One region of the Methylibium sp. T29 genome, then DNA from elsewhere that is predicted to be linked to it. Evidence: riboswitches for the same ligand, from Rfam matches in the RefSeq annotation. Region 1 holds a riboswitch; each other region holds the start of a gene.
What was found. Region 1 has a riboswitch for cobalamin ahead of x551_RS27620 (TonB-dependent receptor plug domain-containing protein). Riboswitches for the same ligand answer to the same signal wherever they lie in the genome.

Region 1 (4,702 bases):
TCGTAGACCGGTTCGCCCGCACCGGCGGCGATGCCGAGGGCCGGCTCGGTGTGCGCGCTGGCCGGCAGGGGCGTCTCGAAGCGCGACCAGTGGAAGCTGTGGCCCCGCAGTGCAGCCTGGTCGTGGCCGGGCAACTGCAACTGGTGCGACCCGAGGGCGGCCAGCCGCCGCCCTAGCACGGCGGTGCCGGGCAGCAGGCCCCAGAGCTCGTGCGTTCGTCCTTGAGCATCCACCAGGCGCTCGGCCGGCGCCATCATCCCGCCGCACTCGGCCCAGACCGGGCGGCCCGCGCGGACATGCTCCGTGATCTGCGCCCGCAGATCCGTCAGCCCAGCCAGCTCGGCGACATGCAACTCGGGGTAGCCGCCCGGCAGCCACAGCGCGTCACAGTCCGGCATGCTATCGCCGGCCAACGGTGAGAAGGGCAGCACCTGCGCACCCAGGGCCTGCAGCACGGCGACGTTGGCCGGGTAGACGAAGGCGAAGGCCTCGTCGTTCGCCAGCGCGATGCGCAAGCCGTCCAGCAGGGGCGGCAGCGCCTGGGCCGGCCCGGCGGCCGGTGCCTGCCACACGGGCCAGTCGGACGCGATGCGCTGCCCCAGCGGGGTGGTGGCCAGCGCATCGGCGGCGGCATCCAGGCGCGCCAGCACATCGCCCGATTCACGCGGCATGCGCAGGCCGAGGTGGCGTTCGGGCAGGCCGAATGCTTCGTTGCGCGGCAGGTGGCCCAGCCAGTGCCGAGGCTCGCGCAAGGCCGTCTGCAGCATCGCAGCGTGACGCGCGCTGCCCACGCGGTTGGCCAGCACGCCGGCCCAGGGCAGCGCGGGCTGCCAGGTCTGCAGGCCATGCGCCACGGCGGCAAAGGTGCCGGCCATCGCGCTCGCGTCGATGACCGCCACAACGGGCATGCCGAAGCGCTGGGCCAGGTCGGCCGCGCTCGGCTGGCCGTCGAACAGGCCCATCACGCCTTCGACGATCACGAGGTCCGCATCGGTGGCCGCTGCGAACAGCCGGCGCGCGCAGTCTGCATCGCCATTGATCCACAGGTCCAGCGAATCGACCGGCTGCCCGCTGGCGGCCTGCAGCCACAAGGGGTCCAGGAAGTCGCGGCCACACTTGAAGCAGCGCACCCGGCGCCCCTGGCGCGCATGCAGGCGCGCCAGTGCGGCCGCCACCGGCGTCTTGCCCTGGCCCGAGGCCAGGGCGGAGATCAACAGGGCGGCAGCCATCGCGCGATCCTCACCCGGTCACATCGTCCAGCGCAGCGTGACCTGGCCGTTGCGGCCGGCGGTCGAGTAGTTGCGCGCCAGCGCGTAGGGCTTGTCGGCGAGGTTGTCGATGCGCGCTTCGAGCGTGAGGCCCTGCATCAGCGACTTGCCGAGGTAGACGTTGACCAGCCCGTAGCCGCCCAGCACCTGCGTGTTGGCAGCGTTCTCGTAGCGCAGCCCCGCCGCCTGCACCTCGGTGCCCACCGTCCAGCCGGCCAGCAGCGTCTCGGCGCCAAAGGTCGCCAGCCGCTTGGCGCGGCGCTGCAGGATCTTGTCGGTGTCGAGGTTGCGCGGGTCGTGCCAGTCCAGCGAGCCGCGCAGCGTCAGGCCGGCCACTTGGGTGCGGCCCGCGAGCGTCACGCCTTCCAGTCGGGCGTGTCCGACGATCTGGTAGCAGCCGAACGCGCTGACGCAGGCTCCCGGCGAGCCGAAGGCGATCAGGTTGGTGATCTTATTGCGCCACGCCGTGAGGCTGGCCTCGCTGCCCGCGGCGGCCCAGCGCAGGCCCAGCTCGACGTTGCGGCCCGATTCGGGCACCAGCGAGGCGTTGCCGTATTCGCTGAAGCGCTGGTACAGCGTGGGCACGCGGAACGACGTAGCGGCCGATGCCGTCACGCGCCATTGCGGCATGAACACCCAGCCCCAGGCCAGGCTGCCGGTGCTCTTGCCGCCGAACTCGCTGTCCTGGTCGCGGCGCACATGCGCCTGCAGGCTGTGGTCGCCGAAGTCACCGCGCCAGCCCAGGCCGATGGCGTCCTGATGGCGCTTGCCGCCAAAGGCCGCGCCAAAGGCGGTGGCGGGATTGAACAGCTCGTCGCTGCGCCGCTCGACCGTGCCGGTGAACCAGTTGCTGCCCACGCGCCGCTCGTGCAGCAGCGTGACGTCGTCGAGCGTGGTTTCCGTGCGGTAGAAGCTGGGCTGCGTCTCGTAGGTGCTCTTGGTCTGGCCCAGCTGCAGCCGGGTCGTCGCGTCGGGGTTCCACTTGCCTTGCCAGGCCACGTTGGCGGTGCGCAGCGTGTGGCGGTTCTGGTCGTCGGTGGTGGCCGAGCCGTCGTAGCCGGACTTCAACTTGCTCGCGAGCAGCGACGCATCGATGCGGTGTTCGGCGTTGATCTGGTAGCCGACGCGCCCCTGGACGGAACTGCGCGTCTAGCCGTCCTTGTCGGGGTTGTGGCCGAACGCTCCGGGTTTGGTGGCATCGAAGCCGTCGCTGCGGCCGTGCGCAGCGGACAGGGAGTAGTTCAGCGCATCGGCCGACTCGCTGACCCCGACCTGCCCTTGCACCGTGTTGTAGGAGCCGAGCGTCAGCGAAGCCCTGGAGCGCACGGGACCGCTGCCCCGCTTGGTGAAGAGCTGCACGACGCCTGCGACGGCATCGGAGCCGTACACCGCGGCCGCCGGCCCGCGCACGAGCTCGATGCGATCGATCTGATCAAGCGGGATCTGTTCCCAGGCGGCGCCGCCGGTGGACTGCGAGTCGACGCGCACGCCGTCGATGTAGACCGCGGTGTGGCGCGTTTCGCTGCCGCGGATGAAGAGGCTCGTGGATGTGCCCGGGCCGCCATTGCGGGCGAACTCGATGCCGGGCAGGCGTGCCAGCAGATCGGCCACGCCGATGACGCCGCTGCGCTCGATGTCCTCGTGGTCGATGACCGAGATGTCGGCCAGCACGGAAGAGATTGGTTGCGGCGTGCGGTTGGCCGTGACCACGACCCGCTCGAGGGTTGCGGGCGACGAAGCCTGAGCGAAGGCGCAGGGTGAAGCGAAGAGAGGGGAGAACGGGACGAGAACGGCGACGGCGCGAAGCGCACGGCCAGAGGCAGTCGATGTCATGGCGAAAGAAGATGAGCCAACCGCGCCCTGCCGCTTCCCCGCGGCCTTGCGCCTTACGGCGCGCCGACTGCGCGGAGCGCCACCTCGTTGGCCGGTATCCGGCTGACGGAGACTACCCGTGACGCCTTCCCAGATCGCATCGCGCGAGGCGATGCACACCCAGTGGCATTGAGTCACGAGCCGACAAGCCGGATCCATGATGGCTTGCCGTCCGCTTACCGTTGCGGGGGCAGCTCAGGTTAGGGGCCGGCCATGCGGGCCATTCCCTCCCTGATTCCCGTTGAACTGTCTCAGCGGAACGCCTTGACGAGCACCAACGCTATTAGTGTATACCGTACTCGCAAAATCAAGCAAGTAGCCCTACGCTCGGGCTCGATTCGGGACGCTCGACTTGGTTCAGCCAAGAGCTGTAGCTTGGGATGAAGTGCATGTGCCAGCGCGGGCGCGCTGCCACCCAGGCCCTGACCTTGGGATGCTTGTGGCTGCTGTAGTTGTCAACGACGCAGTGCACGTCGAGCTCGGTCGGCACGGCCTTGTCGATCGAGCGCAGAAAGGCCAAGAACTCCTGATGCCGATGGCGCGGATTGCACTCGGCCAGGATCGCCCCGTTGAGCACGTTCAAGGCCGGAAACAGTGTGGTTGTTCCGTGGCGAACGTAGTCGTGCGTGACGCCCTCGACATACCCGAAGCTCATCGGCAGAAGCGGCTGCGCACGCTCGAGCGCCTGGCATTGACTCTTCTCGTCGACGCACAGCACCAAGGCGTTGTCGGGCGGGTTCAGGTACAGGCCCACGACGTCGCGCAGCTTGTCAATGAAAGACGGATCGGTGGACAGCTTGAACGACTCGCTGCGATGCGGGTGAAGGCCCAGCAGCTTGAAGTAGCGAAGCGATGAACGCTCGTGGGCGAGATCGTCGTCTCCGCGGCGATGCTGCGCACGCTCCAGTGCGTCGCCCCACCGGCGGGTTTGGTGTGCAGCATCTTGGTGATCAGTTCAGCGACTCGTTCGTCATCGATGGTGCGCGGCTTGCCGGGACGAAGCCGGTCGTACAGGCCGTTGATGCGACGCTCGATGAAGCGGCCTCGCCACTTGCCGGCCGTCGCGCCCGTGATCTGCATGCGCTCGGCGATCTGGCTGTTCGGCTCGCCCTCGGCCGCAGCCAGCACGATGCGCGCGCGCAGCGCCAGCGACGCGGGAATCGAGCGCGAGCGCGCCATCGAACTCCGCTGAGAACGTTCGGCCTCGGTGAGCACGAGTTCAGCCTTCGGTCGTGCCGTCGGCATGTCGGAGTCTCCTGCCCCAAAGATACCGAAAGCCGACGCAAGACATATGCCACGCATTAACGGAACGGGACACTGATATGGTCGCTTTAGTCAATCTGTTGATGGATTCATAGGCAAGCGGCCTGGGGTGATGCGGCACAAGTCTGTTGCTGCGACGATGGATCAGACTGATATCCGTGGGTTGGTCACCACCGTGCATCTTTCCGTCGTGGAAGCTGCCTCGCTCTAGGTGCGCAGGTTGCCCGAGGGCCTCCTGCTCATAGTGTCGTTGAGGGTTCTTCCTACCGTGAGTCGTGCCGCATCACCGCAGCCCGCTT
Region 2 (18,422 bases), on a different contig from region 1:
AGTTCAGCGGCAGGCTGCGCCGGGCCAACGAACGTGTCTCGGAGTACCAGAACGCCGTGCCGATCGCCGCTTTGTGGGGTGACGGCAGCAAGGGTTCGGCCGACATGATGGCCTTGGACGCCAGCCGGCACTTGTGGACAGCACGGGTGGACCCGCGGCGGCGCACGTATGCCGCCGGCATGTACACGCACGTTCGCGACCGCTGGGGTTTGTTCTACGACCAGCCCATTGTGCTGAACGAACGACAGGCCGGCGTGGCCGTCGAGGGTGTCGAGCAGCACAACCGCGCCGAGGACCGCATCCGCATCTCGTTGCTGGCCGTGGATACGCATGGCGTCACGAACGTGGCCATGGCGATCGCCAAGCTGCTGGGTTTCGACCTGTGCCCGCGTCTGCAGGACCTGAGGGAGCGCAAGCTGTTCGTGCCCAGGGGGTGGCCGGTGCCGGAGAGCCTGGAAGTCGTCACCGTGCGCAGGATATCGGTCAAGGCGATCGAGCGTGGATGGGACGACCTGGTGCGCCTGGTCGCCTCCATTCGGGCCGGCAAGGTTTCTGCGGCGCATGCCATCCACGGCCTGGGCTCGGCCGCCGTCGGCGATCCGCTGCATCGCGCCGCGGAACACCTGGGGCGCTTGCTGCGAACGCTGTTCTTGTGCGACTACCTGGCCATCCCGGACTATCGGCGCGAGATTCACACGCTGCTCAACCGAGGCGAATCGGTGCACCAGTTGCAACGAGCGATCCACGGCGGACACGTGGCGCATGACCGAGGCCGGCGGCGGCAGGAGATGGTGGCCATCTCAGGCGCTCATGCGCTGCTGACCAACATCGTGCTGGCCTGGAACACGAACCGCATGGACGGCGTCGTGGCCCGCCTCAAAGGTGATGGCGTCGGGATCGAGGAGGACTGGTTGCGGCGAATCGGGCCGGCGCACTTCTCGCACATCAACTTCCGCGGCACGTTCAGGTTCAACCTCGAGAGGTATGCGGACGTGCTGGTCGAGCGCGCTGCCGGCAGGGTGGCAGCCCAGCCTGACCGATGAAGCGTGACCCCGCTGGTGGACCGAACCGGAACCGGCTGCGGACGTGGAACGTCGGCAAAGGGGCGATGCGCTGACCCGTCGGCTGGGGCCGCGCTTTGTGCAGCTGACGACCCCGAGCTGTAATCCAAAGCATTCAAAGAAGCGCCCGGAAGTGGACTCAGAAGGCGCCGTGTGCCGAAAGCCTTGGTGTAATGCGCCACCAAGTAGATGCGCATCCATGGGGACTCGAGACACATCGTCGATAAGATTGCGTGAGGATCCAGCTACCGACCGCGGTCACGACTAAAGGCCTTCCGCTATCATGAAGGCGTTGGTGCTCGCTTTGGCTTTCCAGCCAAAGCAGTTCAACGGGAATCAGGAAGGGCAGCGCCGTAGTTCAAAGCGGATCTGCGGCACCGCCCCAACCTGAGCTGCCCCCGCAACGGTAAGCGGACGTGAGCCTTGTGCTCACCGCTCGTGTCTACAACCCACTGGGTGCGCGCTGCGAAAGCGGTGTCGCCTGGGAAGGGAACACGAGTCGTCTCCGCCAGCCCGGATACCGGCCAACGAGGCGGTGCGCCGTGTAGACGGCGCACCTTGAGGTGCGTGCCCGCGGGGAAGCGGGCGAGCACGGTTGGCACGGCGGTTCCATCATGGCTCGTATTCTCTTCAGGTCGCATTCGGCCTTCGTCATGCTGCGCTGCTGTGGGCGTTGAGGCCTGCACATGCACGAGCTGATCCTCGGCGGCGGCAAGAGCGGCAAGTCTCGTTGTGCGGAGTTGCGCGCGAAAGACTGGCTGCAAGTTTCCGGGCAACGCGCGCTGTTGATCGCGACGGCAACGCCCGGTGACGACGAGATGCGCGAACGCATCGCGCGTCACCGTGAGCAGCGCGCGTTGCACGTCCCGGATCTGCAGACCCTGGAAGTGTCAGACGATCTGCCGGCTGCGTTGCGCGAGTGGTGCGCACCCCAGAGGCTCGTGATCGTCGACTGCCTGACCGTGTGGTTGACGCAGCGATTGATGCCGATGGTGGGGCCGCGGCTGGATGAGCCGACCTGGCTTCAGCAGCAGGCGGACCTGTGCGATGCCCTGCGCAATGCAATGGGGCCTGTGGTACTGGTGTCCAACGAGATCGGCATGGGCGTGGCACCGCTGGGCAGTGAGGTGCGCCGCTATCTTGATGCGCTGGGCACACTGCACCAGCTCGTGGCCACCTTCTGCGAGCGCGTCACGCTGATGGTGGCCGGCATCGAGATGAAGGTGAAGGAATGACCGCGACCAACGCTTTGCGTTGCTGCGCGCTGCTACCCGCCTGCGGGTCGAAACACACAAACACCGGGGCGCCCAGGGGCGCAGTGCCACGGTCGCAATAGCCCGCCAGCCCACTCACCCAAGGAACCATTCATGAACATGCCGACCTACGTTCCCGCTTCAACGCCCACCCACACCGCGGTGCGCGGTGTGTTGCGCCAACTCGCTGCTGCCGGGGCACTCGGCATGGCGGTGCTGTACGGCGTCGCGTTTGCCGACAGTCCGCTGGCGCACAACGCTGCGCACGACGTGCGCCACATCACCGTCAAACCCTGCCACTGACAGGAGACTGCCATGTTGTTCCAACGTTTGATCTGGTGTGCGCTAGTCGCAGCCCTGTTCGTCGGCAGCGTGCAGTTCGCGGTGCAGCGCTGGCAGGCGGTGCCCCTCATCCTGGCCGCCGAGGTGTTCGAAGACCAAAAAGCCGCGCCGGTGGCGGCGGTGGCGCACGAACATGCTGCCGCTGCCGAGAATGAACACCATCACGATGACGCTGCCTGGGAGCCCGCTGCTGGCACCGAGCGCAGCACCTGGACGTGGGTGGCGAATGTGCTGCACGCCTTCAGCCTGGCGCTGCTGGTATTCGTGGTGATGGCGCTGTGGGTCTGGAAGCGTGGCAACGCCACTCCGGCACTGCGGGTCGCGGCGGTGGTATCCGCGGCCGGTTGGCTGAGCCTGCATCTGTGGCCCTCGCTCGGCTTGCCGGCCGAAGTGCCGGGCATGGAGGTCGCGCCGCTGCACGCGCGTCAGGCCTGGTGGCTGTTGGCAGTGGTGTGTTCGGCCTCTGCGTTCGCGACGCTCGGCTTCGCATCGTCTCGCTGGCGCTGGCCGGTCGCTGCGGTGCTGCTGGCCGTGCCCTTCGTCGTCGGAGCGCCCGAACTCGAAGGCGACGCGCTCGCCGGCTACAGCGGCGAAGCGCATGCCAGCCTGCTGAAGCTGGGGCATGACTTCATCTGGGCCACCACCTGGGCCTCGCTGTCGTTCTGGTTCACGATGGCCGCAGTCGCGGGCCCGCTGTTCGCGCGCTGGTTGAAGCCGCACTTGCTTGTTGTATTGGGCGCATCGAACCCGGCATCGGCCAGCGCGGCTGAAGCAGCGCGGTGACCCCCGGAAAGATCATGTCAAGGGACCGAGCTTGTCTGTTGGCTTCTCGACCATGATTGTTTCCCCCTGCCTGGAGGCGCGTCCATGCCCGGCCTTGCTGGTCACGGCCCCGGCTTCGGGCCAGGGCAAGACCACCGTCACCGCCGCGTTGGCGCACTCGCACCGCAGCCAGGGCCGGCGCGTGCGCGTCTTCAAGACAGGTCCCGACTTCCTGGATCCGATGGTGCTGGAATGCGCCAGCGGCGCGCCGGTGCAGCAACTCGACCTGTGGATGGGCGGCGCCGCGCACTGCGCCGGGCTGCTGCACAGCGCGGCGGCGCAGGCTGACCTGATCCTGGTCGAAGGCGTCATGGGTCTGCACGATGGCACGCCGTCGAGTGCCGATCTGGCCCTGCACTTCGGGTTGCCAGTGCTGGCGGTGATCGATGCCTCGGCGATGGCGCAAACCTTCGGCGCCGTAGCCCACGGGCTGGCCACCTACCGCCCGGGCTTGCGGCTGACCGGCGTGCTGGCCAATCGCGTGGGCAGCGCCGGACACGCGCAGATGCTGCACGAGAGCCTGCCTGCCGGCATTGCCTGGTACGGCGCGCTGCCCCGCGGCGAGCACTACGCGCTGCCATCGCGCCACTTGGGTCTGGTTCAGGCTGGCGAGGTGGGCGACATGGCCCAGCGCATCGCGGCCGCCGCCCAGGCGCTGGGCGACAGCGGCGCGCTGCCGATGCCGCCGGCCGTGGACTTCGACGCGCCTCCAACCTCGGCATCGGCAGCACTGCCGTCCACGTTGGCCGGAGTCACCATCGCCATTGCCCGGGACGCGGCCTTCTCGTTCCTCTACCGCTCCAACCTCGACACGCTGCGTGCCCTGGGTGCCGAGCTGTGCTTCTTCTCTCCGCTGGCCAACCAGCCGGTGCCGGCCGGGGCCCATGCGCTGTACCTGCCCGGCGGTTACCCCGAACTGCACCTGCCAGCGCTGGCGGGCAACACCGCATCTCGCGAATCCATCTGCGCCCACCACGCGGCCGGTCGGCCGCTGGTGGCCGAGTGCGGCGGCATGTTGGCGCTGCTGGAGTCGCTCACCGACGCCGCTGGCCACAGAGCGCCGATGCTGGGCTTGCTGCCCGGCCAAGGGGCAATGGCGGACCGCCTCGTCAACCTCGGTATGCACAGCCTGGCGCTGCCCGAAGGCGAGGTGCGTGGGCACACCTTCCACCACGCGCGCATCGACGTGCGCTTGCCTGCCGCGCTGCACACGCAGGCCCAGCGGCACCACGGCCAGCCTGAACCGGTGTTCCGCAAAGGGCGGCTGTTCGCGTCGTTCATGCACCTGTATTTCCCGAGCAATCCGGCGGCCGTCGCTGCGTTGTTCAAACCCTAATCGCCGGCCGCTGCCGCAACTCGCCCCGCAACCATGGACATCGAAGCCCCACCTCTGCTGCGTGACACGCCCAAGCCACAAGGCGAGCGGCGTGGCCTGGTCATCGTTCACACCGGCACCGGCAAGGGCAAGAGCACGGCCGCGTTCGGCCTGGCTTTGCGCGCCTTCGGTCGAGGTAAAACGGTGAAGGTCTATCAGTTCATGAAAGTGCCCTCGGCGCGCTTCGGCGAGCACCGCTTGTTCGAGCAACTGGGCATGCCCATAGAAGGCCTGGGCGACGGCTTCAGCTGGAAGAGCCGCGACCTCGAGCATTCGGCCGAGCTGGCCCGCGCCGGCTGGGCCCGGGCCGAGGCCACGGTGCGCGCGGGCGAGCACTTCATGGTGGTGCTCGACGAGATCATGTACCCGCTGCGCTATGGCTGGATGCCGCTCGAGCCTGTGCTGGCCTGCCTGCGCGAGCGACCGCCGCACGTGCATGTGGTCCTCACCGGCCGCAACGCGCCGGACGAGCTGATCGCCCTGGCCGACACGGTGACCGAGATGACGCTCATCAAGCACCACTTCAAAGCCGGCGTGCCGGCGCAGCGTGGCATCGAGGACTGATCGCCTCACCACCACGACCCGCACCCAACCAACACCTCCAGGAACCGCACCATGCAGACCCGCAAGATCCCCGCCACCATCGTCACTGGCTTCCTCGGCAGCGGCAAGACCACCCTGCTGCGCCACCTGCTTCAAAACGCCCAGGGCCGACGCATCGCCGTCATCGTCAACGAGTTCGGTGAGCTCGGAATCGACGGTGAACTGCTGCGCGGCTGCGGCATCGGCTGCGACGAGGCCGGCGCGCCCAACGGGCAGTTGTTCGAGCTGGCCAACGGCTGCCTGTGCTGCACCGTGCAGGAAGAATTTGCGCCGGTGATGGAACAACTGGCCGCGCGGCGCGAGCAGATCGACCACCTCGTCATCGAGACCTCGGGCCTGGCCTTGCCCAAGCCGCTGGTGCAGGCCTTCCAGTGGCCGGCGCTGCGCAACGCCTTCACGGTCGATGCAGTGATCACGGTGGTGGATGCGCCCGCCGTGGCCGCTGGCCGCTTTGCCGACGACCCGGTGGCGGTGGATGCCCAGCGCCGTGCCGACGGCAACCTCGACCACGACTCGCCGCTGGCCGAACTGTTCGAAGACCAGCTCGCCACCGCCGACCTGGTCGTGGTGCACAAGACGGACGGCCTGGACGCCGCCGCCCTGGCCGGCGTCGAAGCCACCATCCGCATCGAAACCGCGCCCGGCGTGAAGCTGGTGCATGCACAGCACGGTCGCATCGACCTGGGTGTGCTGCTGGGCCTGGAGCGCGCGGTGGAAGATGCGATCGACCAGCGCAAGACCCACCACGACGAGGAGGAGGACCACGACCACGACGCCTTCGACTCGGTCTCGGTGAGCTTGCAAGTCCCCGACCGTGAACGCCTGCTGGTCGCCTTGCGCAGCCTGGTCGAGCGCCACGAGATCTACCGCGCCAAGGGCTTCGTCGCGCTGCCCGGCGCTGCAATGCGGCTGGTGGTGCAAGGCGTGGGCTCGCGCTTCGACAGTTATTTCGATCGGCCCTGGCGCGTCGACGAAACCCGGCAGTCGCGCCTAGTCTTGATCGGTGCCGAGCTGGATGCGGCGGTCTTGCAGGCCGAACTGGACGGTGAGTTGGCGGCGACCGCTGCAGCCTGACGCACCCAACCCCGAAGCCATCGAAGCCACTTTAAGCAGCCCATGCACCTGCTGTCTACCCGCCCCGGCGGCCACATTGAAGACGGTGGCCAGGGCGTGGTGCGGGTGGCGCAGACGCCCGGCTCGGTGGTGGTGCTGAGCGCCGCCGACACCACCCTGTCGCTGCTGGCCGACGTCGCGGCGCAGCTCGGCCCCGACTACCCCAGCGTGCGCCTGGCCAACCTGATGTGGCTGCGCCAGCCGGCCTCGGTGGACCTGTACGTCGATGATGTGCTGCGCCATGCCCGCGTGCTGGTAATCGATCACTTGGGCAGCCCGAGCGACTGGGCCTACGTGGTGGAGCGCGCGACCTCGCTGGCACGCGAGCGCGGCTTGTGGTTGGCGATGTTCTCGGGCGATGCCTTCGAAGACACGCAGCTGCTGCTGCGTAGCTCCGCACCGCAAGACGATTGCCGGCATTTGTGGCGCTGCCTGCGCGAAGGCGGGCGCGACAACGCGCAGGCCTTCTTCTCGCTCATCGGCCATGCCGCGTTCGGCCTGGGCGGCCGGCCGCCGCTACCGGTCCCCTTGCCTTCGGCGGTGCACTATCGACCGCAAGATGCTGCCAGCCGGTCCGCGTGGACATCCGGTGCGCCGGTGGCACTGCTGCTGTTCTACCGCGCGCATTTGCAAGCCGGCAACACGGCGGTGTTCGATGCGATGCTGCGTGCGCTGGCCTCCGCCGGCCTGAACGCGCTGGCGCTCGCAGTGGATTCACTCAAGAACCCGGACAGCCATGCGGCAGTGCAAGCCCTGGTGGCTGAGCACCGCGTGGCCATCGTGCTGAACGCGACGAACTTCGCCGTGGCGGCTATCGATGGCGGCACCCATGGCGACGGCGACACTTCATCCGCCGCGTTGGCCGGTGACGCACCTGTGCTCCAACTCATCACCGCCGGCTGCTCGCAAGCGCAGTGGCTGGCCGACCCGCACGGCCTGGCGCCGCGCGACTTGGCGATGCAGGTGGTGCTGCCCGAGGTCGATGGCCGCATCCTCACTCGCGCAATCAGCTTCAAGGGGCTGGCCTGGCGCTGCGAGCACACCCAGCTCGACGTGATCCGCTACGAAGCGGAGCCCGAGCGCATGGCCTTCGTGGCCGAACTCGCGCGCCGCTGGTGCGTGCTGCGCGACAAGCCCAATGCCGACAAGCGCATCGCGCTGATCCTTGCCAATTACCCCATCGACGATTCGCGCATCGCCAACGGCGTGGGGCTGGACACACCGGCTTCCACCGTAGCCGTTCTTCGGGCCTTGCAGGCTGCCGGCTACGCCTGTGGCGATCTGCCTGACAGCGGCGATGCCCTGATCGCCGCGCTGCTGCGCGGCATCACCAACGACCACAGCGCCAACGACGCACGCCCGGCCGCGCAGAGCTTCTCCCTGCCCGACTACCTGGAAGACTTCGATCGGCTTCCCACCGACAGCCGCGCCGCCGTCATCGCGCGCTGGGGCGCGCCCGAGCACGATCCAACGTTGCGCAGCGGCCGCTTCATGATTGCCGGGCTGCGCTTCGGCCACGTCTTTGTTGGCATACAGCCGGCCCGCGGGCGCGACATGGACCTGGCGGCGACTTACCACGACGCCGATCTGGTGCCGCCGCACCACTACCTGGCCTTCTACTTCTGGCTGCGCCGCGCCTTCCAGGTGGATGCGGTGGTTCACGTGGGCACGCATGGCAACCTCGAATGGCTGCCGGGCAAGAGCGTTGCACTGAGTGCGGCCTGCTGGCCTGATGCCATCCTCGGCCCGCTGCCGCACCTCTACCCCTTCATCGTCAACGACCCCGGCGAAGGCAGCCAGGCCAAGCGGCGCACCCAGGCCGTCATCATCGACCACCTGATGCCGGCGATGACGCGCGCCGAAACCTACGGCCCGCTGCAACAGCTCGAGCGGCAGATGGACGAGTATTACGAGGCCCTGTCGCTCGACCCGCGGCGCGCACGGCGGCTGCGTGAAGACATGCTCGACCGGGTTCTGCGCGAAGGCCTGCACGAAGAACTGGGTGTCACGCGGCCCGCCGATGACACAGCGCGTGAAGGCTTGCTCGAGCGCCTGGACGCCTACCTGTGCGAGATCAAGGAATCACAGATCCGCGACGGGTTGCACACCCTCGGCAGCTCGCCGCAGGGACGCCAGCGCGTCGACACGCTGATCGCGCTGGCGCGTTTTCCGGAGGCAAAGCGGCAGGCCAGCAGAGCCTGCTGGTGGCGCTGGCGCAAGACCTGCAGATCGAGGGCGTGGACGGCTTCAACGCACTCAGCCCCGACTGGGCCGCGCCGTGGAGCGGCCCGCGTCCGCACCTTCTGCAGGAGCTCAGCCCCGAGGCGTGGCGCCACGCCGGCCACACACGTGAGCGGCTGGAATTGCTGGCCGCGGGCATGGTGGCGGAGCACGTGGTGGCAGATCACGTATTGGCGGATCAAGCGAGCGCCGGCGCTGTGCCCGAGGCATTCGACGACACGGGTTGGCCCCACACCGCGCCGGTACTGCAACGGCTGCGCGAGGTGCTACGCCCACGGCTCGACGCCTGCGGCCCGCAGGAGATGGCGCAACTGCTGCGCGGCCTGGCCGGCCGTTTCGTGCCACCCGGCCCCAGCGGCGCGCCGTCGCGCGGCCGGCCCGACGTGCTGCCCACCGGGCGCAATTTCTACTCGGTGGACACCCGCGCCGTGCCCACCCCTACTGCCTACGCAATGGGCGCGGCCGCCGCCGAACGGGTGATCGAACGCCACCTGCAGGACCATGGCGAGATGCCTGGCGCGGTGGGCTTGTCGGTCTGGGGCACGAGCACCATGCGTACCGGGGGTGAAGACGTGGCGCAGGCGTTCGCGCTGCTCGGCGTGCGGCCGAAGTGGGCCGACGGCAGTGCGCGGGTGATCGACATCGAGGTGCTGCCGATGGCTATCCGCAACCGGCCCCGGGTGGACGTGACCTTGCGCGTGTCGGGTTTTTTCCGCGACGCCTTCCCGAACGTGATCGACTTGTTCGACACCGCCGTGCGCGCCGTGGCCGCCATCAGCGAGGCCGACGAGCCTGACGACGTGAACCCGATCCGCGCCCGCGTGCAGCGCGAAGCCGCCGAGGCGCGGGCTGCCGGCCGGAGCGAGGACGACGCGCAACGCCAGGCCACCTGGCGCGTCTTCGGCCCACGCCCGGGCGGCTACGGCGTGGGCGTGCAGGAGGTCTTGAACAGCGGGCGGTGGCAAGACGGCACCGACATCGCTCAGGCCTACCTGCAGGCCGGTGCCTTCGCCTACGGGCAGGGCGGGCACGGCGCTGCCGCGCGTCAGCCCTTCGAGCAGCGGCTGGCACGGCTCGACGCGGTGCTGCACAACCAGGACAACCGCGAGCACGACGTGCTCGACGCTGCCGACCACGCCCAGTTCCAGGGCGGCATGGCAGCGGCAGTGCAGCACTTGGCTGGCGCTCCGGCGGCGCTGTACCACGGCGATTTCAGCGTGCCGGGGTCGCCGCGCATCCGCACGCTGCGCGAGGAGGTCGCGCGTGTGGTGCGCGCGCGCGCCGTCAACCCCAAGTGGCTAGATGGCGTGCGCCGTCACGGCTACAAGGGCGCGTCCGAGATCGCCACCACGGTGGACAACCTGTTCGCCTACGGCGCCACCACCGGCGTGGTGGGCGACCACCAGTACGCGCTGGTGGCCGACGCCTACCTGCACGACGACGCTACGCGCGAGTTCCTACAGCAGCACAACCCACTGGCGCTGCGCGGCATCGGCGAGAGGCTGCTGGATGCGATGCAGCGCGGGCTGTGGCAAGCGCCTGGCGATCATCGCGAGCGCATCGAACACCACCTGCTGGCGCTGGAACGCCGGCTCGAAGAACACGGCGAAGGGCCTCTCTGATGACTCCCGGCATGACACCCGCATCGACTGCTGCATCCATGTCCGGCACATCCACCGTGACCATCGAGGCCGCCACCCAAGCGGCCTTCCCCTTCAGCGCGCTGATTGGTCAGCCTGAGCTGCAACGAGCGCTGCTGCTCGCGGCCATCGACCCGGGCATCGCCGGCGTGCTTATCAGCGGCCCGCGCGGCACCGCCAAGTCCACTGCCGCACGGGCGCTGGCAGCGCTGCTGCCGTCGGTGTCCCCGTCACTTCCCGCACCCTTCATCACGCTGCCGCTGGCTGCAAGCGTGGAGCAACTGGTGGGCACGCTGAACGTGGAAGACGTGCTGCGCGACGGCCGGCTGCGCCTCGCACCCGGCCTGCTGGCGCGCGCCCACCACGGCGTGCTGTATGTCGATGAAGTCAACTTGCTGCCCGATGCGCTGGTCGATGCGCTGCTCGACGTGGCCGCCAGCGGCGTCAACACCGTCGAGCGCGACGGCATCTCGCAGCAGCATGCCGCACGCTTCGTGCTGGTGGGCACGATGAACCCTGAAGAAGGCGACCTGCGCCCGCAGCTGCTGGACCGCTTCGGCCTGTCGGTGGCGCTGGTCAACCCGGCCAACGCCGAGCAGCGCACGGCGATTCTGCGTGCCCGCCTGGGCTTCGATGAGCACCCGCTCGCGGCGGCGGAACAGCATGCTGGCGAGCAAGCCCGTCTGGCCGATGCCATTTCCGCCGCGCGTGCGGCGCTGCCGCGTTTGACCTGGCCCGATGCGGTGCTGCACCGTGCCGCAAGCTGCGCGCTGGCCGCGGGCGTGGACGGCATGCGGGCCGATCTGGTGATGCTGCGCGCGGCGCGTGCGCTGGCGGCCTTCGAGGGCCGCACCGAGGTGACGCCGGCCGATGTGGATGCGGTGGCGGAACTGGCTCTGGCGCACCGCCGGACGGAGGGCACGGGCGCCTCTGCGCCGAAGCCGCAAGCGGACCGGCATCCAGCGCCACCGATGGCAGCGAATCAGCGTGCCGACCGCCTACATCGCGACCCACCGGCCAACCCGGCACCGGAGGGAGATTGGGGCGCGCTGCCGCCGCGCCCCGAAGCCACCACGCGCGTGCTGTCTCTGGGAGGCTGGCATGAAAAAAAAGCCTGAGCCACCGCAGCCGCCACCCGCGCCCAGGGCAAGGCGGTCTGCGGTGGCCCGCCCCGCCTCCTCATCTGCGGCCGGCAGCCCCAACGCGCCACGTCGCGAGGCAAACATGTGCCGCGATCGCCTGGCTACCCAGCTTGCTCGCCAAGGGCCCGCAGCCGCTGCAACGGGCGCACCTGCGCCACACGCTGCGGGTCGCGCAACCGGCCCGCTTGCACCTCATCGTGCTCGACACCTCGGGCTCGATGCGCCAGCGCGGGCGGCTGGCGCTGGCCAAGGGGCATGCCACGTGGCTGATCGAGCAGGCGGCGCGCGCCGGCGACGACGTGGCACTGCTGTGCTTCGGGGGCCAGGGCGTGGAACTGCGGCTGCCACCCGGCCGGGCGCGTGCCGCCGGCGGTGCGCAGGTGCGGCCTCTGGGCGGCGGTGGTGGCACACCGCTGACGCATGCATTGGCTCAGGCCGAGCAGGTGCTGCGCCGCGCCGCGCGCCGCAACGGCCCAGCCGAATCGTGGCTGTGGCTGTTGACCGATGGCCGCACGTTGGAACAACCGGCCGCACCCCAGGCCGCGCAACGCATCGTCATCGTCGACTTCGACGAACCGGCGCGCGCCATCGGCCGCTGCGCCGCCTGGGCGATGCGCTGGGGTGCGGAACACCGCCGGGCAAGCCGGCCTGAATGAGCCCTGAATGGAACCCTGAAGAGCCCTCTTGAGCCCTGAAGCACCGTACCCCATGCCCACCGCACCCGTCACCGAAATCATCGTCTGCACCACCTGTCGGCCCGCAGGCGCATCGCGCGAGCTGCCGCCCTCCGGCCAGGCCTTGCTCGAGGCCGTCCAGGCCCTGCAAACCGAAGGCCGGGCTGCCGGCCTGCACGTGCGCGGCATCGCCTGCATGAGCGGCTGCGCCCGATCCTGCACGGTTGCGCTGCAAGCCCCAGGCAAGCCCACGTACTACTTCGGCGATCTGGCCGCCGATGCAGAAACTGCCGCGCAGGTGCTGGCCTGTGCGCGCCTGCACGCGCACAGCGCCGACGGCGCGCTGCCCCGCAACGAGCGCCCGGAACGCCTTCGCAGCGGCATCCTTGCCAAGCTGCCGCCATGCCTGCCGGCAGTGATGGCCTGAACCCGGTGGACTGCACGATGCCCGCCGCATTGCTGGTCGCCTGGACGCTGGACGCGGCCGTCGGTGAACCGCCCAACGCCCTGCATCCTGTTGCCTGGCTGGGCCGGCTGCTCGGGCCGCTCGGTCAGCGGCTGTGCGCTTGGCGCCGCGTGCCGGCGTTCATCGGCGGCGCGCTGGCATGGGGAGTCATCGCCGCCGCGCTGGCTGTCATGGCCCACGGCGCCGAAAGCGCGGTCCCCGCCTTGCCGTGGGCAGCCGGCGCCTTGCTGCTCGCACTGGCGCTCAAACCCTGCTTCGCATGGCGCATGCTGCGCGACGAGGTTCAGGCGGTCGAGCACGCGCTGGCGCAGTCGCTGGAAGCGGGCCGCGAACGGGTGTCGCGCTTGGCCAGCCGCAACGTGAGCGCGATGAACCAAGCCGAGATCCGCGAGACGGCCATTGAGACCCTGGCCGAGAATCTGAACGATTCGGTGGTGGCACCGCTGTTCTGGTTCGCGGTCGCGGGCCTGCCCGGCGCGGTGGTCTACCGCTTTGCCAACACCGCCGATGCGATGTGGGGCTACCGAGATCGCTACGAATGGGCGGGCAAGTTCGCGGCGCGGGCCGACGACCTGCTGTCTTGGCTGCCGGCGCGCTTGACCGCGCTGCTGCTGTGGCCTGCCTTGCAGGACTGGCCCCTGTTGCGCATCGAAGCCGCGCGCACGCCGTCGCCGAATGGCGGCTGGCCGATGGGCGCGATGGCGCTGCGCCTGGGTGTGCGTTTGCGCAAGCCAGGGGTTTATGCACTGAACGGGCAGTCGCCGTCACCGTCGGCTGCCGACACGGCCAAAGCGCTGCGCATCGCCTCGCGGGCCGCATGGCTGGCGATGGCGGCAGCGGTCCTGGCTTGTGCAGGGAGATCGATGTGAGGGCGGCCACCATCGCCCGCCCGCACGGCGGCCCCGACGCCCAGGGCCCCGTCCGCTGGGATTTCTCCACCAACGTCAACGCCGCAGGCCCCTGCCCGCAGGCCGTGCAGGCGCTGGCCCGAGCTGACGCCACCCGCTACCCCGACCCCGGCTACCACGCGCTGCGCCAGCGCTTGGCGGTGTGGCATGGCGTCGACGAGCGACGCATCCTGCTCGCGGCCAGCGCGAGCGAGTTCATCCAGCGCATCACGGCCGTAGGCCAGCGGCTCGCACCCGGGCCGGTTGCCGTGCCAGCGCTGGCCTATGGCGACTACGCGGTGGCGGCACAGGCCTGCGGCCGCGCCGTGGTGCGCACCGAAGACGCCACCGCCACGCTGCGCTGGTGCGCCGATCCCGGCAGCCCGCTGGGCCAGGACGCCGCGCCGCCGCACGACCCGGGGGCCACGCCCACGGTGCTGGACGCGGCGTATGCGCCGCTCCGGCTCAGTGGCGCGCCGCGCTGGGCTAGCGACGCCGAGGATGCCGTGTTCCGGCTCTACAGCCCGAACAAGGCGTTGGGCCTGCCGGGCGTCCGCGGTGCCTATGCCATCGCACCGGCGGGTGCAGCATGGCCACTGCAAACCTGGTGCGATACGCTGCACGCCGCCGAACCCTCCTGGCCGCTGGGTGCCCACGCCGTCGGCTTGCTCGAATGCTGGACCGAACCGGCCACCCAAGCCTGGCTGGCCGATGCGCGCATCACACTGCGCACCTGGACAGACTCACTGCGCGCCGGGCTGGCAGACCTGGGCCTGCAACCTGCGCCCAGCGTGACACCGTTTCTTTGCGCGCACCGGCCGGCCGCGATTCAGCCCGCGGCCCTGCGGCGCCACGGCCTGGCCGTGCGGGACACCACCTCGTTTGGCCTGCCGGGTTGGATGCGCGTTTCGGCGCAGCCGCCGGAGGCGCTCGAAGCGCTGCACAGCGCCTTGCGGCTGCTGGCCACCGATCACCACCCTGTCTCCACTTCCGTCGAAACGGCGCACCCATGATCCCCAACATCCCTGAATTGGACGACGCAACGCTGCGCAGCGCGCTGCAGGCCCGTGTCGATGGCAAGACCAAACCGCTGGGCTCCCTGGGCCGGCTCGAAACGCTAGCCGTCCAGATCGGCTGCATCCTTGGTACCAGCAGCCCACGCCTGGATCAGCCCCAACTCGTGGTCTTTGCGGCCGACCACGGCTTGGCAGCGCAAGGCGTCTCGGCCTATCCGAGCGACGTGACCTGGCAGATGGTGGAGAACTTCCTCGCCGGTGGCGCGGCGGTCAGCGTGCTGGCACGCCAGCATGGCCTGGCCCTGACGGTGGTGGACGCTGGCGTGCGCCACGACTTCGCGCCCCGGCCCGGCCTGGTGCAACGCAAGATCGGTCCCGGCACCGCCGATGCGCTGGCCGGCCCGGCGATGAGCGAAGCGCAATGCGCTGCGGCCATCACCGCCGGCCGCGAGGTGGTGCAGGCCCTGCCTGGCAACGCGCTGCTCATTGGCGAGATGGGCATCGGCAACACTTCGGCCGCGGCGCTGCTGCTGGCGCGCCTAACGGATCAGTCCATCGAGCTGTGTGTCGGCCGCGGCACGGGGCTGGACGATGCCGGCCTGGCGCGCAAGGTGCGCGTGCTGCGCGACGTGTTGGCGCGTCACGCCCAAGCGACCGCACCGCTCGCCGCACTGGCGGCCTTCGGCGGCTTCGAGATCGCGATGATGTCCGGCGCGGTGCTGCAGGCAGCGCTCGAGCGCCGGGTGATCGTCGTCGACGGATTCATCGCCAGCAGCGCCGTTCTCATCGCGGCTCGCCTGCAGCCCACGGTGCTGTCGCGCTGCGTCTTCGCCCATTGCTCCGACGAAGCCGGCCATGCGCTGATGCTTCGCGCCCTGGAGGCGCAACCGCTGTTGACCCTGGGCCTGCGGCTGGGCGAGGGTTCGGGCGCTGCGCTGGCCTGGCCGCTGCTCGATTCAGCTTGCCGGCTGCTGGGCGAGATGGCCAGCTTCGAGTCGGCCGGCGTGAGCCGTCAGTCCGATCCCGAACCCGGCGCCGACCCGTCGCGATGACACAAGAGCTGCGTCTGTTCTTCATCGCGCTGCAGTTCCTGACGCGCGTGCCGGTGCCGCGCCGCCTGGGCTTCGAGCCCGCCTGGCTGCAGGCCTGCCTGCGCCACTTTCCGCTGGTCGGAGCCTGCGTCGGGGCCTGGGCAGCGGCGATATTCTGGTTCGCGCTGCTGCTGTGGCCTCCACTGGTGGCCTCCACCGTCAGCCTGGTGGCAACGGTATGGCTGACCGGCGCTTTCCACGAAGACGGCCTGGCCGACACCTGCGATGCGCTGGGTGGCGCGGTGAGCCGCGAACGCGCGCTTGCCATCATGAAGGACTCGCGCATCGGCAGCTACGGTGCGGTGGCGCTGGTGCTGGCCCTGGTGCTGAAGGTGACGGCGGTGGCGGGCCTGGCGAGCGCCGCGCAGACCGATGGCCTGGCATGGGCAGCCATGGCCTTGATCTGGTCGCACGCGGTGTCGCGCGCCGCCCCGGTGTGGCTGGTGTGGCGTCTGCCCTATGCCGGCGATGCCGAGCACGCGAAGGCCAAGCCATTGGCCACGCGGGCGAGCGGCCGCGGCTTGGGCTTCGCGCTGGTCTGGGTCGGGGTCGCCAGCGGTGCAGCCGTGTGGGTCACGGTCTGGACCGAGGCTTCTTCCTGGACGGCTGCGCTTTGGGTGGCCCTGTCTGCCCTGGCGGCATGCGCATCGGCCACGCTGTGTTGCGCGCGCTGGCTGCACCACCGGCTGGGCGGTTTCACCGGCGACACGCTGGGCGCCACGCAGCAGATCGTCGAATTGGTCGGCCTGTTGACCTGGCTCGCCTGGTTGCCGTTCACCGGGGGTCCCGTGCTTGAGCCTGGCGGACAGTTGTGGGTCTGGCGACACCCGCGAGCACAGGAAGCGGCGGGCCGCTGTATCGGCCGCACCGACATCGGCATCGACCGGCGGCGTGCCAAGCGGTTGGCGCACCGCATCCGCCGCGCCGCACGCCTACGCGGCCTGCCGCGACGGGTGCTGACCTCGCCGCTGCTCCGCTGCGCAGCCGTCGGGCAATGGCTGCAGCGCTGGGGCTGGCGGCACGAGCGGCTGCCCGCGTTGCTCGAAATGGACTTCGGCCGCTGGGACGGCCTGCCCTGGTCGCAGATCCCAAGGAAAGAGGTCGATGCCTGGTGTGCAGAGTTCCTACACCACCGCCCCGGCGGCGGTGAAACCCTTCACGAGCTGTTTGCGCGCGTGGCGGCCTGGCAAGCGCCCGCAGCACCCGTGGTCATCGTGGCGCACGCCGGTTGGATGCTGGCACGGCGATGGCTGGCCTGCGCGCAGCCGTTGCCCGTCCGGGCCGACCAGTGGCCCGTCGTGCCGCGCCATGGCGAGTGCTGGACGCTGCCGACAATGGTCGCGTTGCCGCCAGGCGCCAGTTCCGCGGGGGCATTGCATGACGCGCAGCCTGATGGTCTGGGGCAGCAGCAGCGGTGCAGGCAAGAGCCTGTTGGCCACCGCGCTGTGCCGCTGGGCTGCGCAGCGGGGCATCGACGTGGCGCCGTTCAAGGCGCAAAACATGAGCAACAACGCACGGGTGGTGCCCGGGCCGGACGGCGGCTTCGGCGAAATCGGCGCGGCGCAGTATTTCCAGGCCCTGGCCGCGCGCGTGCCGCCGACGGTGGACATGAACCCGGTGCTGCTCAAGCCCGAGCGCGACACCTCCAGCCAGGTGGTGTTGCAGGGTCACGTGGCGGATGACTTGTCGCGCCTGCCCTGGCGCGAGCGCAGCGCCCACCTGGCGACCGCGGCGCACGAAAGCTTCGTGCGCCTGCACGCCCAGCACGAACTGCTGGTGATCGAGGGTGCGGGCTCGCCGGCCGAGATCAACCTCGCCGCGCACGACTATGTGAACCTCGGCACTGCACGCTGGGCGCAGGCGGCGGGCGAGTTCAAGAGCCTGGTTGTCACCGACATCGACCGCGGCGGCGCCTTCGCCCACCTCTACGGCACCTGGGCGCTGCTGCCCGATGACCTGAAGCCGACGCTCGCCGGCTTCGTGCTCAACAAGTTCCGCGGTGACGCGGCTTTGCTGGCGCCCGGGCCTGACCGCTTGCGACAGCTGACGGACGTGCCCATCGTCGGCGTGCTGCCGATGCAGCGCGACCATGGCCTGCCTGACGAAGACGGCGTGTTCGACGCCGCCGCCATCGGCGACGGCGAAGCGCCGCACCAGCGCGTGGCGGTGGTCGCCTACCCACGCATCAGCAACCTCGACGAGTTCCAGCCGCTGCGCCAGGTGCCCGGCCTGCGGTTGACCTGGGCGCGCCACGCGGCCGAGCTGGAGGCGGCGGACTGGATCATTCTTCCCGGCTCCAAGCAAGTCAGCGGCGACCTGCACTGGCTGCGCGAGCGTGGGCTGGACGCCGCCATCGCCCGTCACGCGGCCCAGGGCAAACGGGTGCTGGGCGTCTGCGGCGGCTTGCAGATGCTGGGCACCTGGCTGAACGATCCGCAAGGCCTGGACGGGACGCCGGGCAGCGTGCCCGGCCTCGGCCTGCTGCCGCTGAGCACACGCTATGCCGCGCCCAAGCGCGTGCTGGCCGTGCAGGCACGCTTCGACGATTTGCAGCCACCTTGGCAGGCGCTGGCCGGCATCGATACCCCCGCCTACGAGATCAGGACCGGCATCACCGAGCCCGTTGATGCGCTGCCCGGCGCGGCGCTCGCCACCGCGCTGCGCGATGGCCACGGCACCGTGATCGGCTGGCAACG
Region 3 (5,772 bases), on a different contig from region 1:
GCGGCCGAGGTCGTCGACGAAGCGGCGCGCCTCGGCGCCCAGCGGCGCCAGGCCGAGGCCGATCTCGTTGGACACCAGCACCACCGGCCCGCGCGCCGATCGCAGCGCCTCGCACAGGTCGGCGACGTGGCGGTCGAGTTCGGCGTCGGTCACGGCCGCGCCCTGCATCGGCATGCGCAGGTTGGTGAGCCACAGGCTCAGGCAATCCACCAGCACCATCCGATCCGGCTCGCTGTGGCGCCTCACGGCAGCGGCCAGCTCGCGCGGCACCTCGTCGGTCGCGAGACCGGGCACGCGCTCGGCGCGGTCGTGTCGGTGTCGGGCAATGCGCGAGCGCATCTCGTCGTCGCCCGCCAGTGCGGTGGCCAGCAGCACGGCCGAGCGGCCGGGCAGCGCCAGCCAGTCGGCCGCGCGCGACTCGGCGCAGCGCGACTTGCCGCTGCGCTGGCCACCGAGGATCAACTCGCCTGTCCCGCTGCCCTTCGGATGACCGCGCCGCTCGCCCATGCGCCTCCCGTCAGAAGCTGACCTTGACCGATGCCGCGAAGGTGCGACCCGCCTCCGGGTAGATCGAGGTCGTTTCGCCGCCGGCCGTGCACCCGAAGGCCTGCGTGTAGTACTTGCGGTCCGTCAAGTTGACCACGCCGAGCGCGAACTCCGCCTGCGTCCAGCGATAGGCGTAGCGCAGGTCGGCGGTGGTGCGACCCGGGATGCTGCAGACGTTGGCGAAGTCCGGGCTCTGCGAGGACACGTAGTTCACGATCGCATCGAGCTTGTGCGCCGGCGCGGGCGTCCAGTCGGCCCGAAGGGACAGCGTGCGCTCGGGTGTCAGCGGCACATCCTGGCCGTCGTAGGCGCCCTCGGTGAAACGGGCCCGCCGCAGCGCGCCGTTGACGCGCAGGTTCAGCGCCTCGGTCAGCGCCTGCGCCAGTTCGAGCTCGACACCCTGCCGGCGCGTCGGGTCGAAGTTGACGTTGGCGCCGAACGGCCCGAACGGTCCGACGCCGTTGGGATCGAAGCCGATCTCGTTCTTCAGCGAGCTGCGGTAGACGCGCAGCTCGGCGCTGCGGCCGGCAGCACGCCAGCGCACGCCCAGTTCGGTGTCGCGTGAAGTCTGCGGCCGCAGCGGCACGGCCGGATTGGTGAAGCTGAACTCGTCGACGTTGGCGAGGCGGAAGCTGCGGCCGACCCGGCCGTAGACCGCGCTGTTCTCGGACAGCGGCTGCAGCACGCCCAGTTCCCAGGCGCGCTGGCGGTCGTCGATGCGGTCGACCGTGCTGCTGACCGCCTTCTCGATGCGCTCGGTGCGCACGCCGGCGCTCAGGCGGGTGCCGCCGCTCAGCGTGAGGTCGTCCTTCAGGTAGTAGCCGGTCGAGGACTGCTCGCCCACCGAGCCGAAGGCGCCCAGCACCGTGCGTTCCCATTCGTTGCGATCCACGCCGAACACCACCGCGTTGACGACCGACGCGAACTGCGTGCGGTTGCGCACCCGCAGCGAGTAGTTCTTCGCGTCGACGTCGTAGTCGTAGGCGAAGGCCCCGTTGCGGCTGCGCAGCTCCTTGTCACGCCAGCCGGCGTCAAGGCCGAGTTGCCAGTCGCCGCCGAGATCGGCCTCGGCGAACACGCCACTGCGCGTGTTGCGGATATCGGCGTGGTCGTTCGGTGCGGTGGTCTGGCTCGGGTCGGCGGCATACTGCGCCGCAGTCAGCGCGCCGGGCAGCCCGGTGTCGAGGTCGTCGTAGGCATGCCGCAGGCCGACGCGCAGCCAGTCGTTGCGCCACTGGCCGGTGAGCGATGCGCCCTCCGTCTCCGAACGGAAGTTGTCGCGATGGTTGTCGGTCGTGCGGCGGTTGGCGGCCGCATCCAGCGAGAAGCCACCGGCCTCGAGCGTGGCGTCGGCGCGCAGGTCGCGCAGGCGATCGCTGCCGGCGGCGGCGTACACGCTGGCCCGGTTGCGGCGAGCTGTTCCGTGACCCGCCTTGGTGGTGACGATGATCACGCCGCCCGTGGCGCCCTCACCGTACAGCACGGTGCCGCTGCCGCGCAGCACCTCGATGCGCTCGACCGAATTGATCGGGATGCCGGCCAGCCGCGTGCCGCCGAGGTCGCCCTCGTTGATGCGGATGCCGTCGAGGATCACGACCTGGTTGTTGTCGGACGTGGTGCCGAAGCCGCGCAGGTCGAGGGCGTAGTCGCCACCGCCGTAGAGGTCGAGCCGACCGGGCACGCCGAGCAGCTTCATCACGGCCTCGTTCACCGTGGACACGCCCGAGTCGGCGATGTCCTGGGCGGTCAGCACGCTGACACCGTACGGCAGCGTCGCCGAGTCCTCGACGAAGCGGCTGGCCGTGACCAGCACCGGCGGCAGCTTGCCCGCCTCGGTGACGGGCGCGGATTGCGCGCTCGCGATGCCGCTGGCGAAGCCCAGCAGCGACAGCATCAACAACGGCGCATGCGGCAGCGCCCCGAGGCGAACAGGAATGCGAGGCGCGGTGGCCTCGAAGGGAGTGGCAATCATGGAATGACCAACGATGAAATCGTGCGCGCCAGCTTCCCCGCGGGCGCCCACCTCATGACGCGCCGCTTGCGCAGCACGCCTCCCGTTGGCCGGTATCCGGGCTGGCGGAACGACCCTCGCGACCTTCCCAGAGCCGGAGACTCCAGTGGCATGTGCGCGAGAGCGGAAACGTGAACGCAGGCGTTCTGGCTTCGTCCGCTGACCGTTGCGGGGGCAGCGCAGGCTGAAGGAGCACCCGGTGGGTCCCCCTCCTCTGCTTCCCGTTTAACTGCGCCGGCGTGAACGCCGGCATGAGCACCAACAGCCTGCAGTGTAAGCGCGGCCCGGGCCGCCCCCTACAATCGACGCGTGCAGTGAGGAGAGGCATGGCGACGATCGAAGAACTGGCCGAACGCGTGGAGCGGTTGCTGCTGCGGCACCAGGAACTCCAGCGCACGCACGCGCTGACCCTGGAGCAGCTGGCCGGCGTCAATGCCGAACGCGACTCGCTGCGCTCCCGCCTCGCCGCCGCCCGCCAGCGCGTCGAGGCCCTGCTGGATCGCCTGCCGGCCAGCGAACCGGTCGCCGAGGCCGGCCCGGAGACCGGAAAGACCGCCGAATGAAGCAGCTCGAAGTCACCATCATGGGCCAGAGCTACATCCTCGGCTGCCCCGACGGCGGCGAACGGGCCCTGCTCGAGGCCGTGGGCAACGTGGACCAGGAGATGTGCGCGATCCGCGACGCCGGCAAGGTGCGCGCCCGCGAGCGTATCGCGGTGCTCGCCGCGCTCAACCTCGCCTACCAGCTGGCCGAGCGGCCGCTGGCGGCGGCGACTCCGGCGCGCAGCGCCGGGCAGGCCGCGCCGGACCCTGCACACGGCATCGACATCGAGGCCCTGATTGGGCGCATCGACGAGACCCTCGGGCGCGACGGTCAATTGCTCTGAAACGCCGGTTCGTCAGCGCTGGCGGCGTACACTGATCTCGTCCGTCGCGTTCGCGGGAGTTTTATATTTCCTTGAACCGATGCTCATATGAGCCCGGGCTTGGAACATTGCGAAGCGGGCGTGATCGTCTCGCGTCAGATGAACCCGAAGCTTCGTTGACCTCGCCCACCTGAACTCCCCTGGGTTCAGGAATGCGACTCCCGGTTCGCGGCGGACACCTTTCCCCGTTGCCCTTCCCGACCTGCTGCCGCCATGGCGTACTGGCTGATGAAGTCCGAGCCCGACGAGTGCTCGATCGACGACCTGGCGCGCGCGCCGGGCCGCAAGCTGCCGTGGACCGGCGTGCGCAACTACCAGGCGCGCAACTTCATGCGCGACGATTTCCGGCCTGGCGACGGCGTGCTGTTCTATCACTCGTCGTGCCCGCAGCCGGGCATCGCCGGGCTGGCCGAGGTGGCTTCCGTCGCGCACACCGACGCGACCCAGTTCGACCCGGCGAGCCCCTACCACGACCCCGCCTCGAAGCCCGAGGCACCGCGCTGGTTCGGCGTGGACGTGAAGCTGGTGCGCAAGACGCCGCTGCTGTCGCTGGCCGCGATGCGCGCGGCACCCTCGCTCGCGACGATGCGCGTGCTGCAGCGGGGCAACCGCCTGTCCATCACGCCCGTCACGACGGCCGAGTGGCGCGCGGTGCTCGCGCTGCTGCCGCCGGCCTGATGCTGCTCGCCTGGCCGCTGGTCGTCGAGCTGCTGCTGCTGGGCGCGGCGCCGGCTTCCTGGCCGGCCTGCTGGGCGTCGGCGGCGGCATGGTGCTGGTGCCCTTCATCACGCTGCTGCTGACGCTGAAAGGCTTTCCGTCCGACCTGATCGTGAAGGTCGCGATCGCGACCTCGCTCGCGACGATCTGCTTCACCTCGCTGTCTTCGGTGCGAGCCCATCATGCGCGCGGCGCCGTGCGCTGGGACATCGTGCGCCGCCTCGCACCGGGGATCGTGCTGGGCTCGCTGCTGGGGGCGCAGGTCGCGAAGGCGCTGCCCTCGGCGCTGCTGGCCGGGCTGTTTGCGCTGTTCGTCGGCTTCTCGGCGACGCAGATGCTGCGCGGCGGCAAGCCCACGCCGGCCCGGCAGTTGCCACCCGCGCCCGGACTGTTCGGCGTCGGCGGCGTGATCGGCGCCGTGTCGGCGCTGGTCGGTGCCGGTGGCGCCTTCATGTCGGTGCCGTTCATGACCTGGTGCAACGTGCCGATCCACAACGCCGTGGCGACCTCGGCCGCACTGGGCGTGCCGATCGCGCTGGCCGGCACCGCCGGCTACATCGCCGCTGGCTGGAACCTCCATGGGCTGCCGCCCGGCACGCTCGGCTTCCTCTACCTGCCGGCACTGCTGGTGGTGTCGACCGCCAGCGTGATGACGGCACCGCTCGGCGCGCGCACCGCACATGCGCTCGACGTGCAGCAGTTGCGTCGCGTGTTCGCGCTGCTGCTCTACGCCATCTCCGGCTACATGTTCTGGCGCGCCCTGCAGGGCTGAGCCCGCGTTCCGGCGCGCGCCCTGCGGTCAGCCGACCGTGGCCCCGCCGAAGGCGATGCTGGCCAGCGCCACGTGGTTGCCGCCACGCTGCACGGCCTGCGCCAGCGCAGTCTCGGCGGCGTGCAGCAGACCGGCCTGCGTCTGCGCGGTGTGCGGGAAGCTCGCGAGCCCCATCGACACCGTGAACCGCAGCGCCGCGCCGCCCTTGGGCACGAGCTGCGTTGCGCACTGGCGGCGCATTCCCTCCATGCGGGCATGGGCCGTCGCCAGGCCCATGCCGGACAGCAGCAGCGCGAAGCGCTCGCCCTCGAGACGGCACGGGGCATCCATCGCACGCGTATTGCTGCGCAGCAGCCGGGCCATCGCCTCGAAGACGCGCTCGCGACCGGCGTCGTCATGGGGCGGGCTGCCGGCGGGTGGCGCATCGACGTGGATGTAGACCACGGCGAACTCACGGTGCTCGCGCAGCGACAGGTCGATCTCACGGCGCAACTGGTCGTCGAACTGCTCGCGACGGCCGATGCTGCGCACCGGCTCGCCCGACGCGTTGCGGTTCTCCGCATCGCTGCGCAGCGCCTCGTTGGCACGCTGCTGCTCCTCGAGCTGGTGCAGCGCCTGCTGCAGCTGGCCGGACAGGCGGGTGCGCTCGCTGCGCTCGACCCACACGCCCAGCAGGGCTCCACCATCGAGCGGCACGCGCGCACCGAGGAACTCGCGCCGCTCGCCGCCGAACTCGAGGCTGTGTTCACTGACGCTGGCGCCGGGCCGGGCCAGCGCGGCCTGATCGGCGGCGCGCAGCGC

Region 2: linked by a shared signal. The riboswitch ahead of x551_RS03995 (bifunctional adenosylcobinamide kinase/adenosylcobinamide-phosphate guanylyltransferase) and the one ahead of x551_RS27620 (TonB-dependent receptor plug domain-containing protein) in region 1 are both predicted to bind cobalamin.
Region 3: linked by a shared signal. The riboswitch ahead of x551_RS17060 (TonB-dependent receptor) and the one ahead of x551_RS27620 (TonB-dependent receptor plug domain-containing protein) in region 1 are both predicted to bind cobalamin.

What each region holds. Positions count from the first base shown of each region.
Region 1 is NZ_AZND01000235.1:68-4,769, reverse strand. It holds gene x551_RS18335 (cobyrinate a,c-diamide synthase) at 1-1,229, opposite strand, end outside; gene x551_RS27625 (TonB-dependent receptor) at 1,248-2,336, opposite strand; gene x551_RS27620 (TonB-dependent receptor plug domain-containing protein) at 2,418-2,978, opposite strand; cobalamin riboswitch at 3,173-3,434, opposite strand; partial or broken gene x551_RS18325 (IS630 family transposase) at 3,484-4,385, opposite strand.
Region 2 is NZ_AZND01000014.1:17,916-36,337, reverse strand. It holds partial or broken gene x551_RS04000 (Tn3 family transposase) at 1-1,043, shown strand, start outside; cobalamin riboswitch at 1,338-1,605, shown strand; gene x551_RS03995 (bifunctional adenosylcobinamide kinase/adenosylcobinamide-phosphate guanylyltransferase) at 1,748-2,296, shown strand; gene x551_RS03990 (CbtB domain-containing protein) at 2,429-2,617, shown strand; gene x551_RS03985 (CbtA family protein) at 2,630-3,439, shown strand; gene x551_RS03980 (cobyrinate a,c-diamide synthase) at 3,492-4,814, shown strand; gene cobO (cob(I)yrinic acid a,c-diamide adenosyltransferase) at 4,848-5,417, shown strand; gene cobW (cobalamin biosynthesis protein CobW) at 5,469-6,530, shown strand; partial or broken gene cobN (cobaltochelatase subunit CobN) at 6,573-10,432, shown strand; gene x551_RS03960 (ATP-binding protein) at 10,471-11,568, shown strand; gene x551_RS03955 (VWA domain-containing protein) at 11,703-12,248, shown strand; gene x551_RS03950 (DUF1636 domain-containing protein) at 12,301-12,693, shown strand; gene cbiB (adenosylcobinamide-phosphate synthase CbiB) at 12,669-13,601, shown strand; gene x551_RS03940 (aminotransferase class I/II-fold pyridoxal phosphate-dependent enzyme) at 13,598-14,632, shown strand; gene cobT (nicotinate-nucleotide--dimethylbenzimidazole phosphoribosyltransferase) at 14,629-15,687, shown strand; partial or broken gene cobS (adenosylcobinamide-GDP ribazoletransferase) at 15,684-16,955, shown strand; gene x551_RS03925 (cobyric acid synthase) at 17,104-18,422, shown strand, end outside.
Region 3 is NZ_AZND01000194.1:551-6,322, forward strand. It holds gene x551_RS17055 (bifunctional adenosylcobinamide kinase/adenosylcobinamide-phosphate guanylyltransferase) at 1-507, opposite strand, end outside; gene x551_RS17060 (TonB-dependent receptor) at 518-2,518, opposite strand; cobalamin riboswitch at 2,588-2,835, opposite strand; gene x551_RS17065 (hypothetical protein) at 2,884-3,120, shown strand; gene x551_RS17070 (cell division protein ZapA) at 3,117-3,443, shown strand; RNA gene ssrS (6S RNA) at 3,481-3,662, shown strand; gene x551_RS17075 (EVE domain-containing protein) at 3,696-4,160, shown strand; gene x551_RS27945 (hypothetical protein) at 4,160-4,282, shown strand; gene x551_RS17080 (sulfite exporter TauE/SafE family protein) at 4,249-4,971, shown strand; partial or broken gene x551_RS23655 (GGDEF domain-containing protein) at 4,999-5,772, opposite strand, start outside.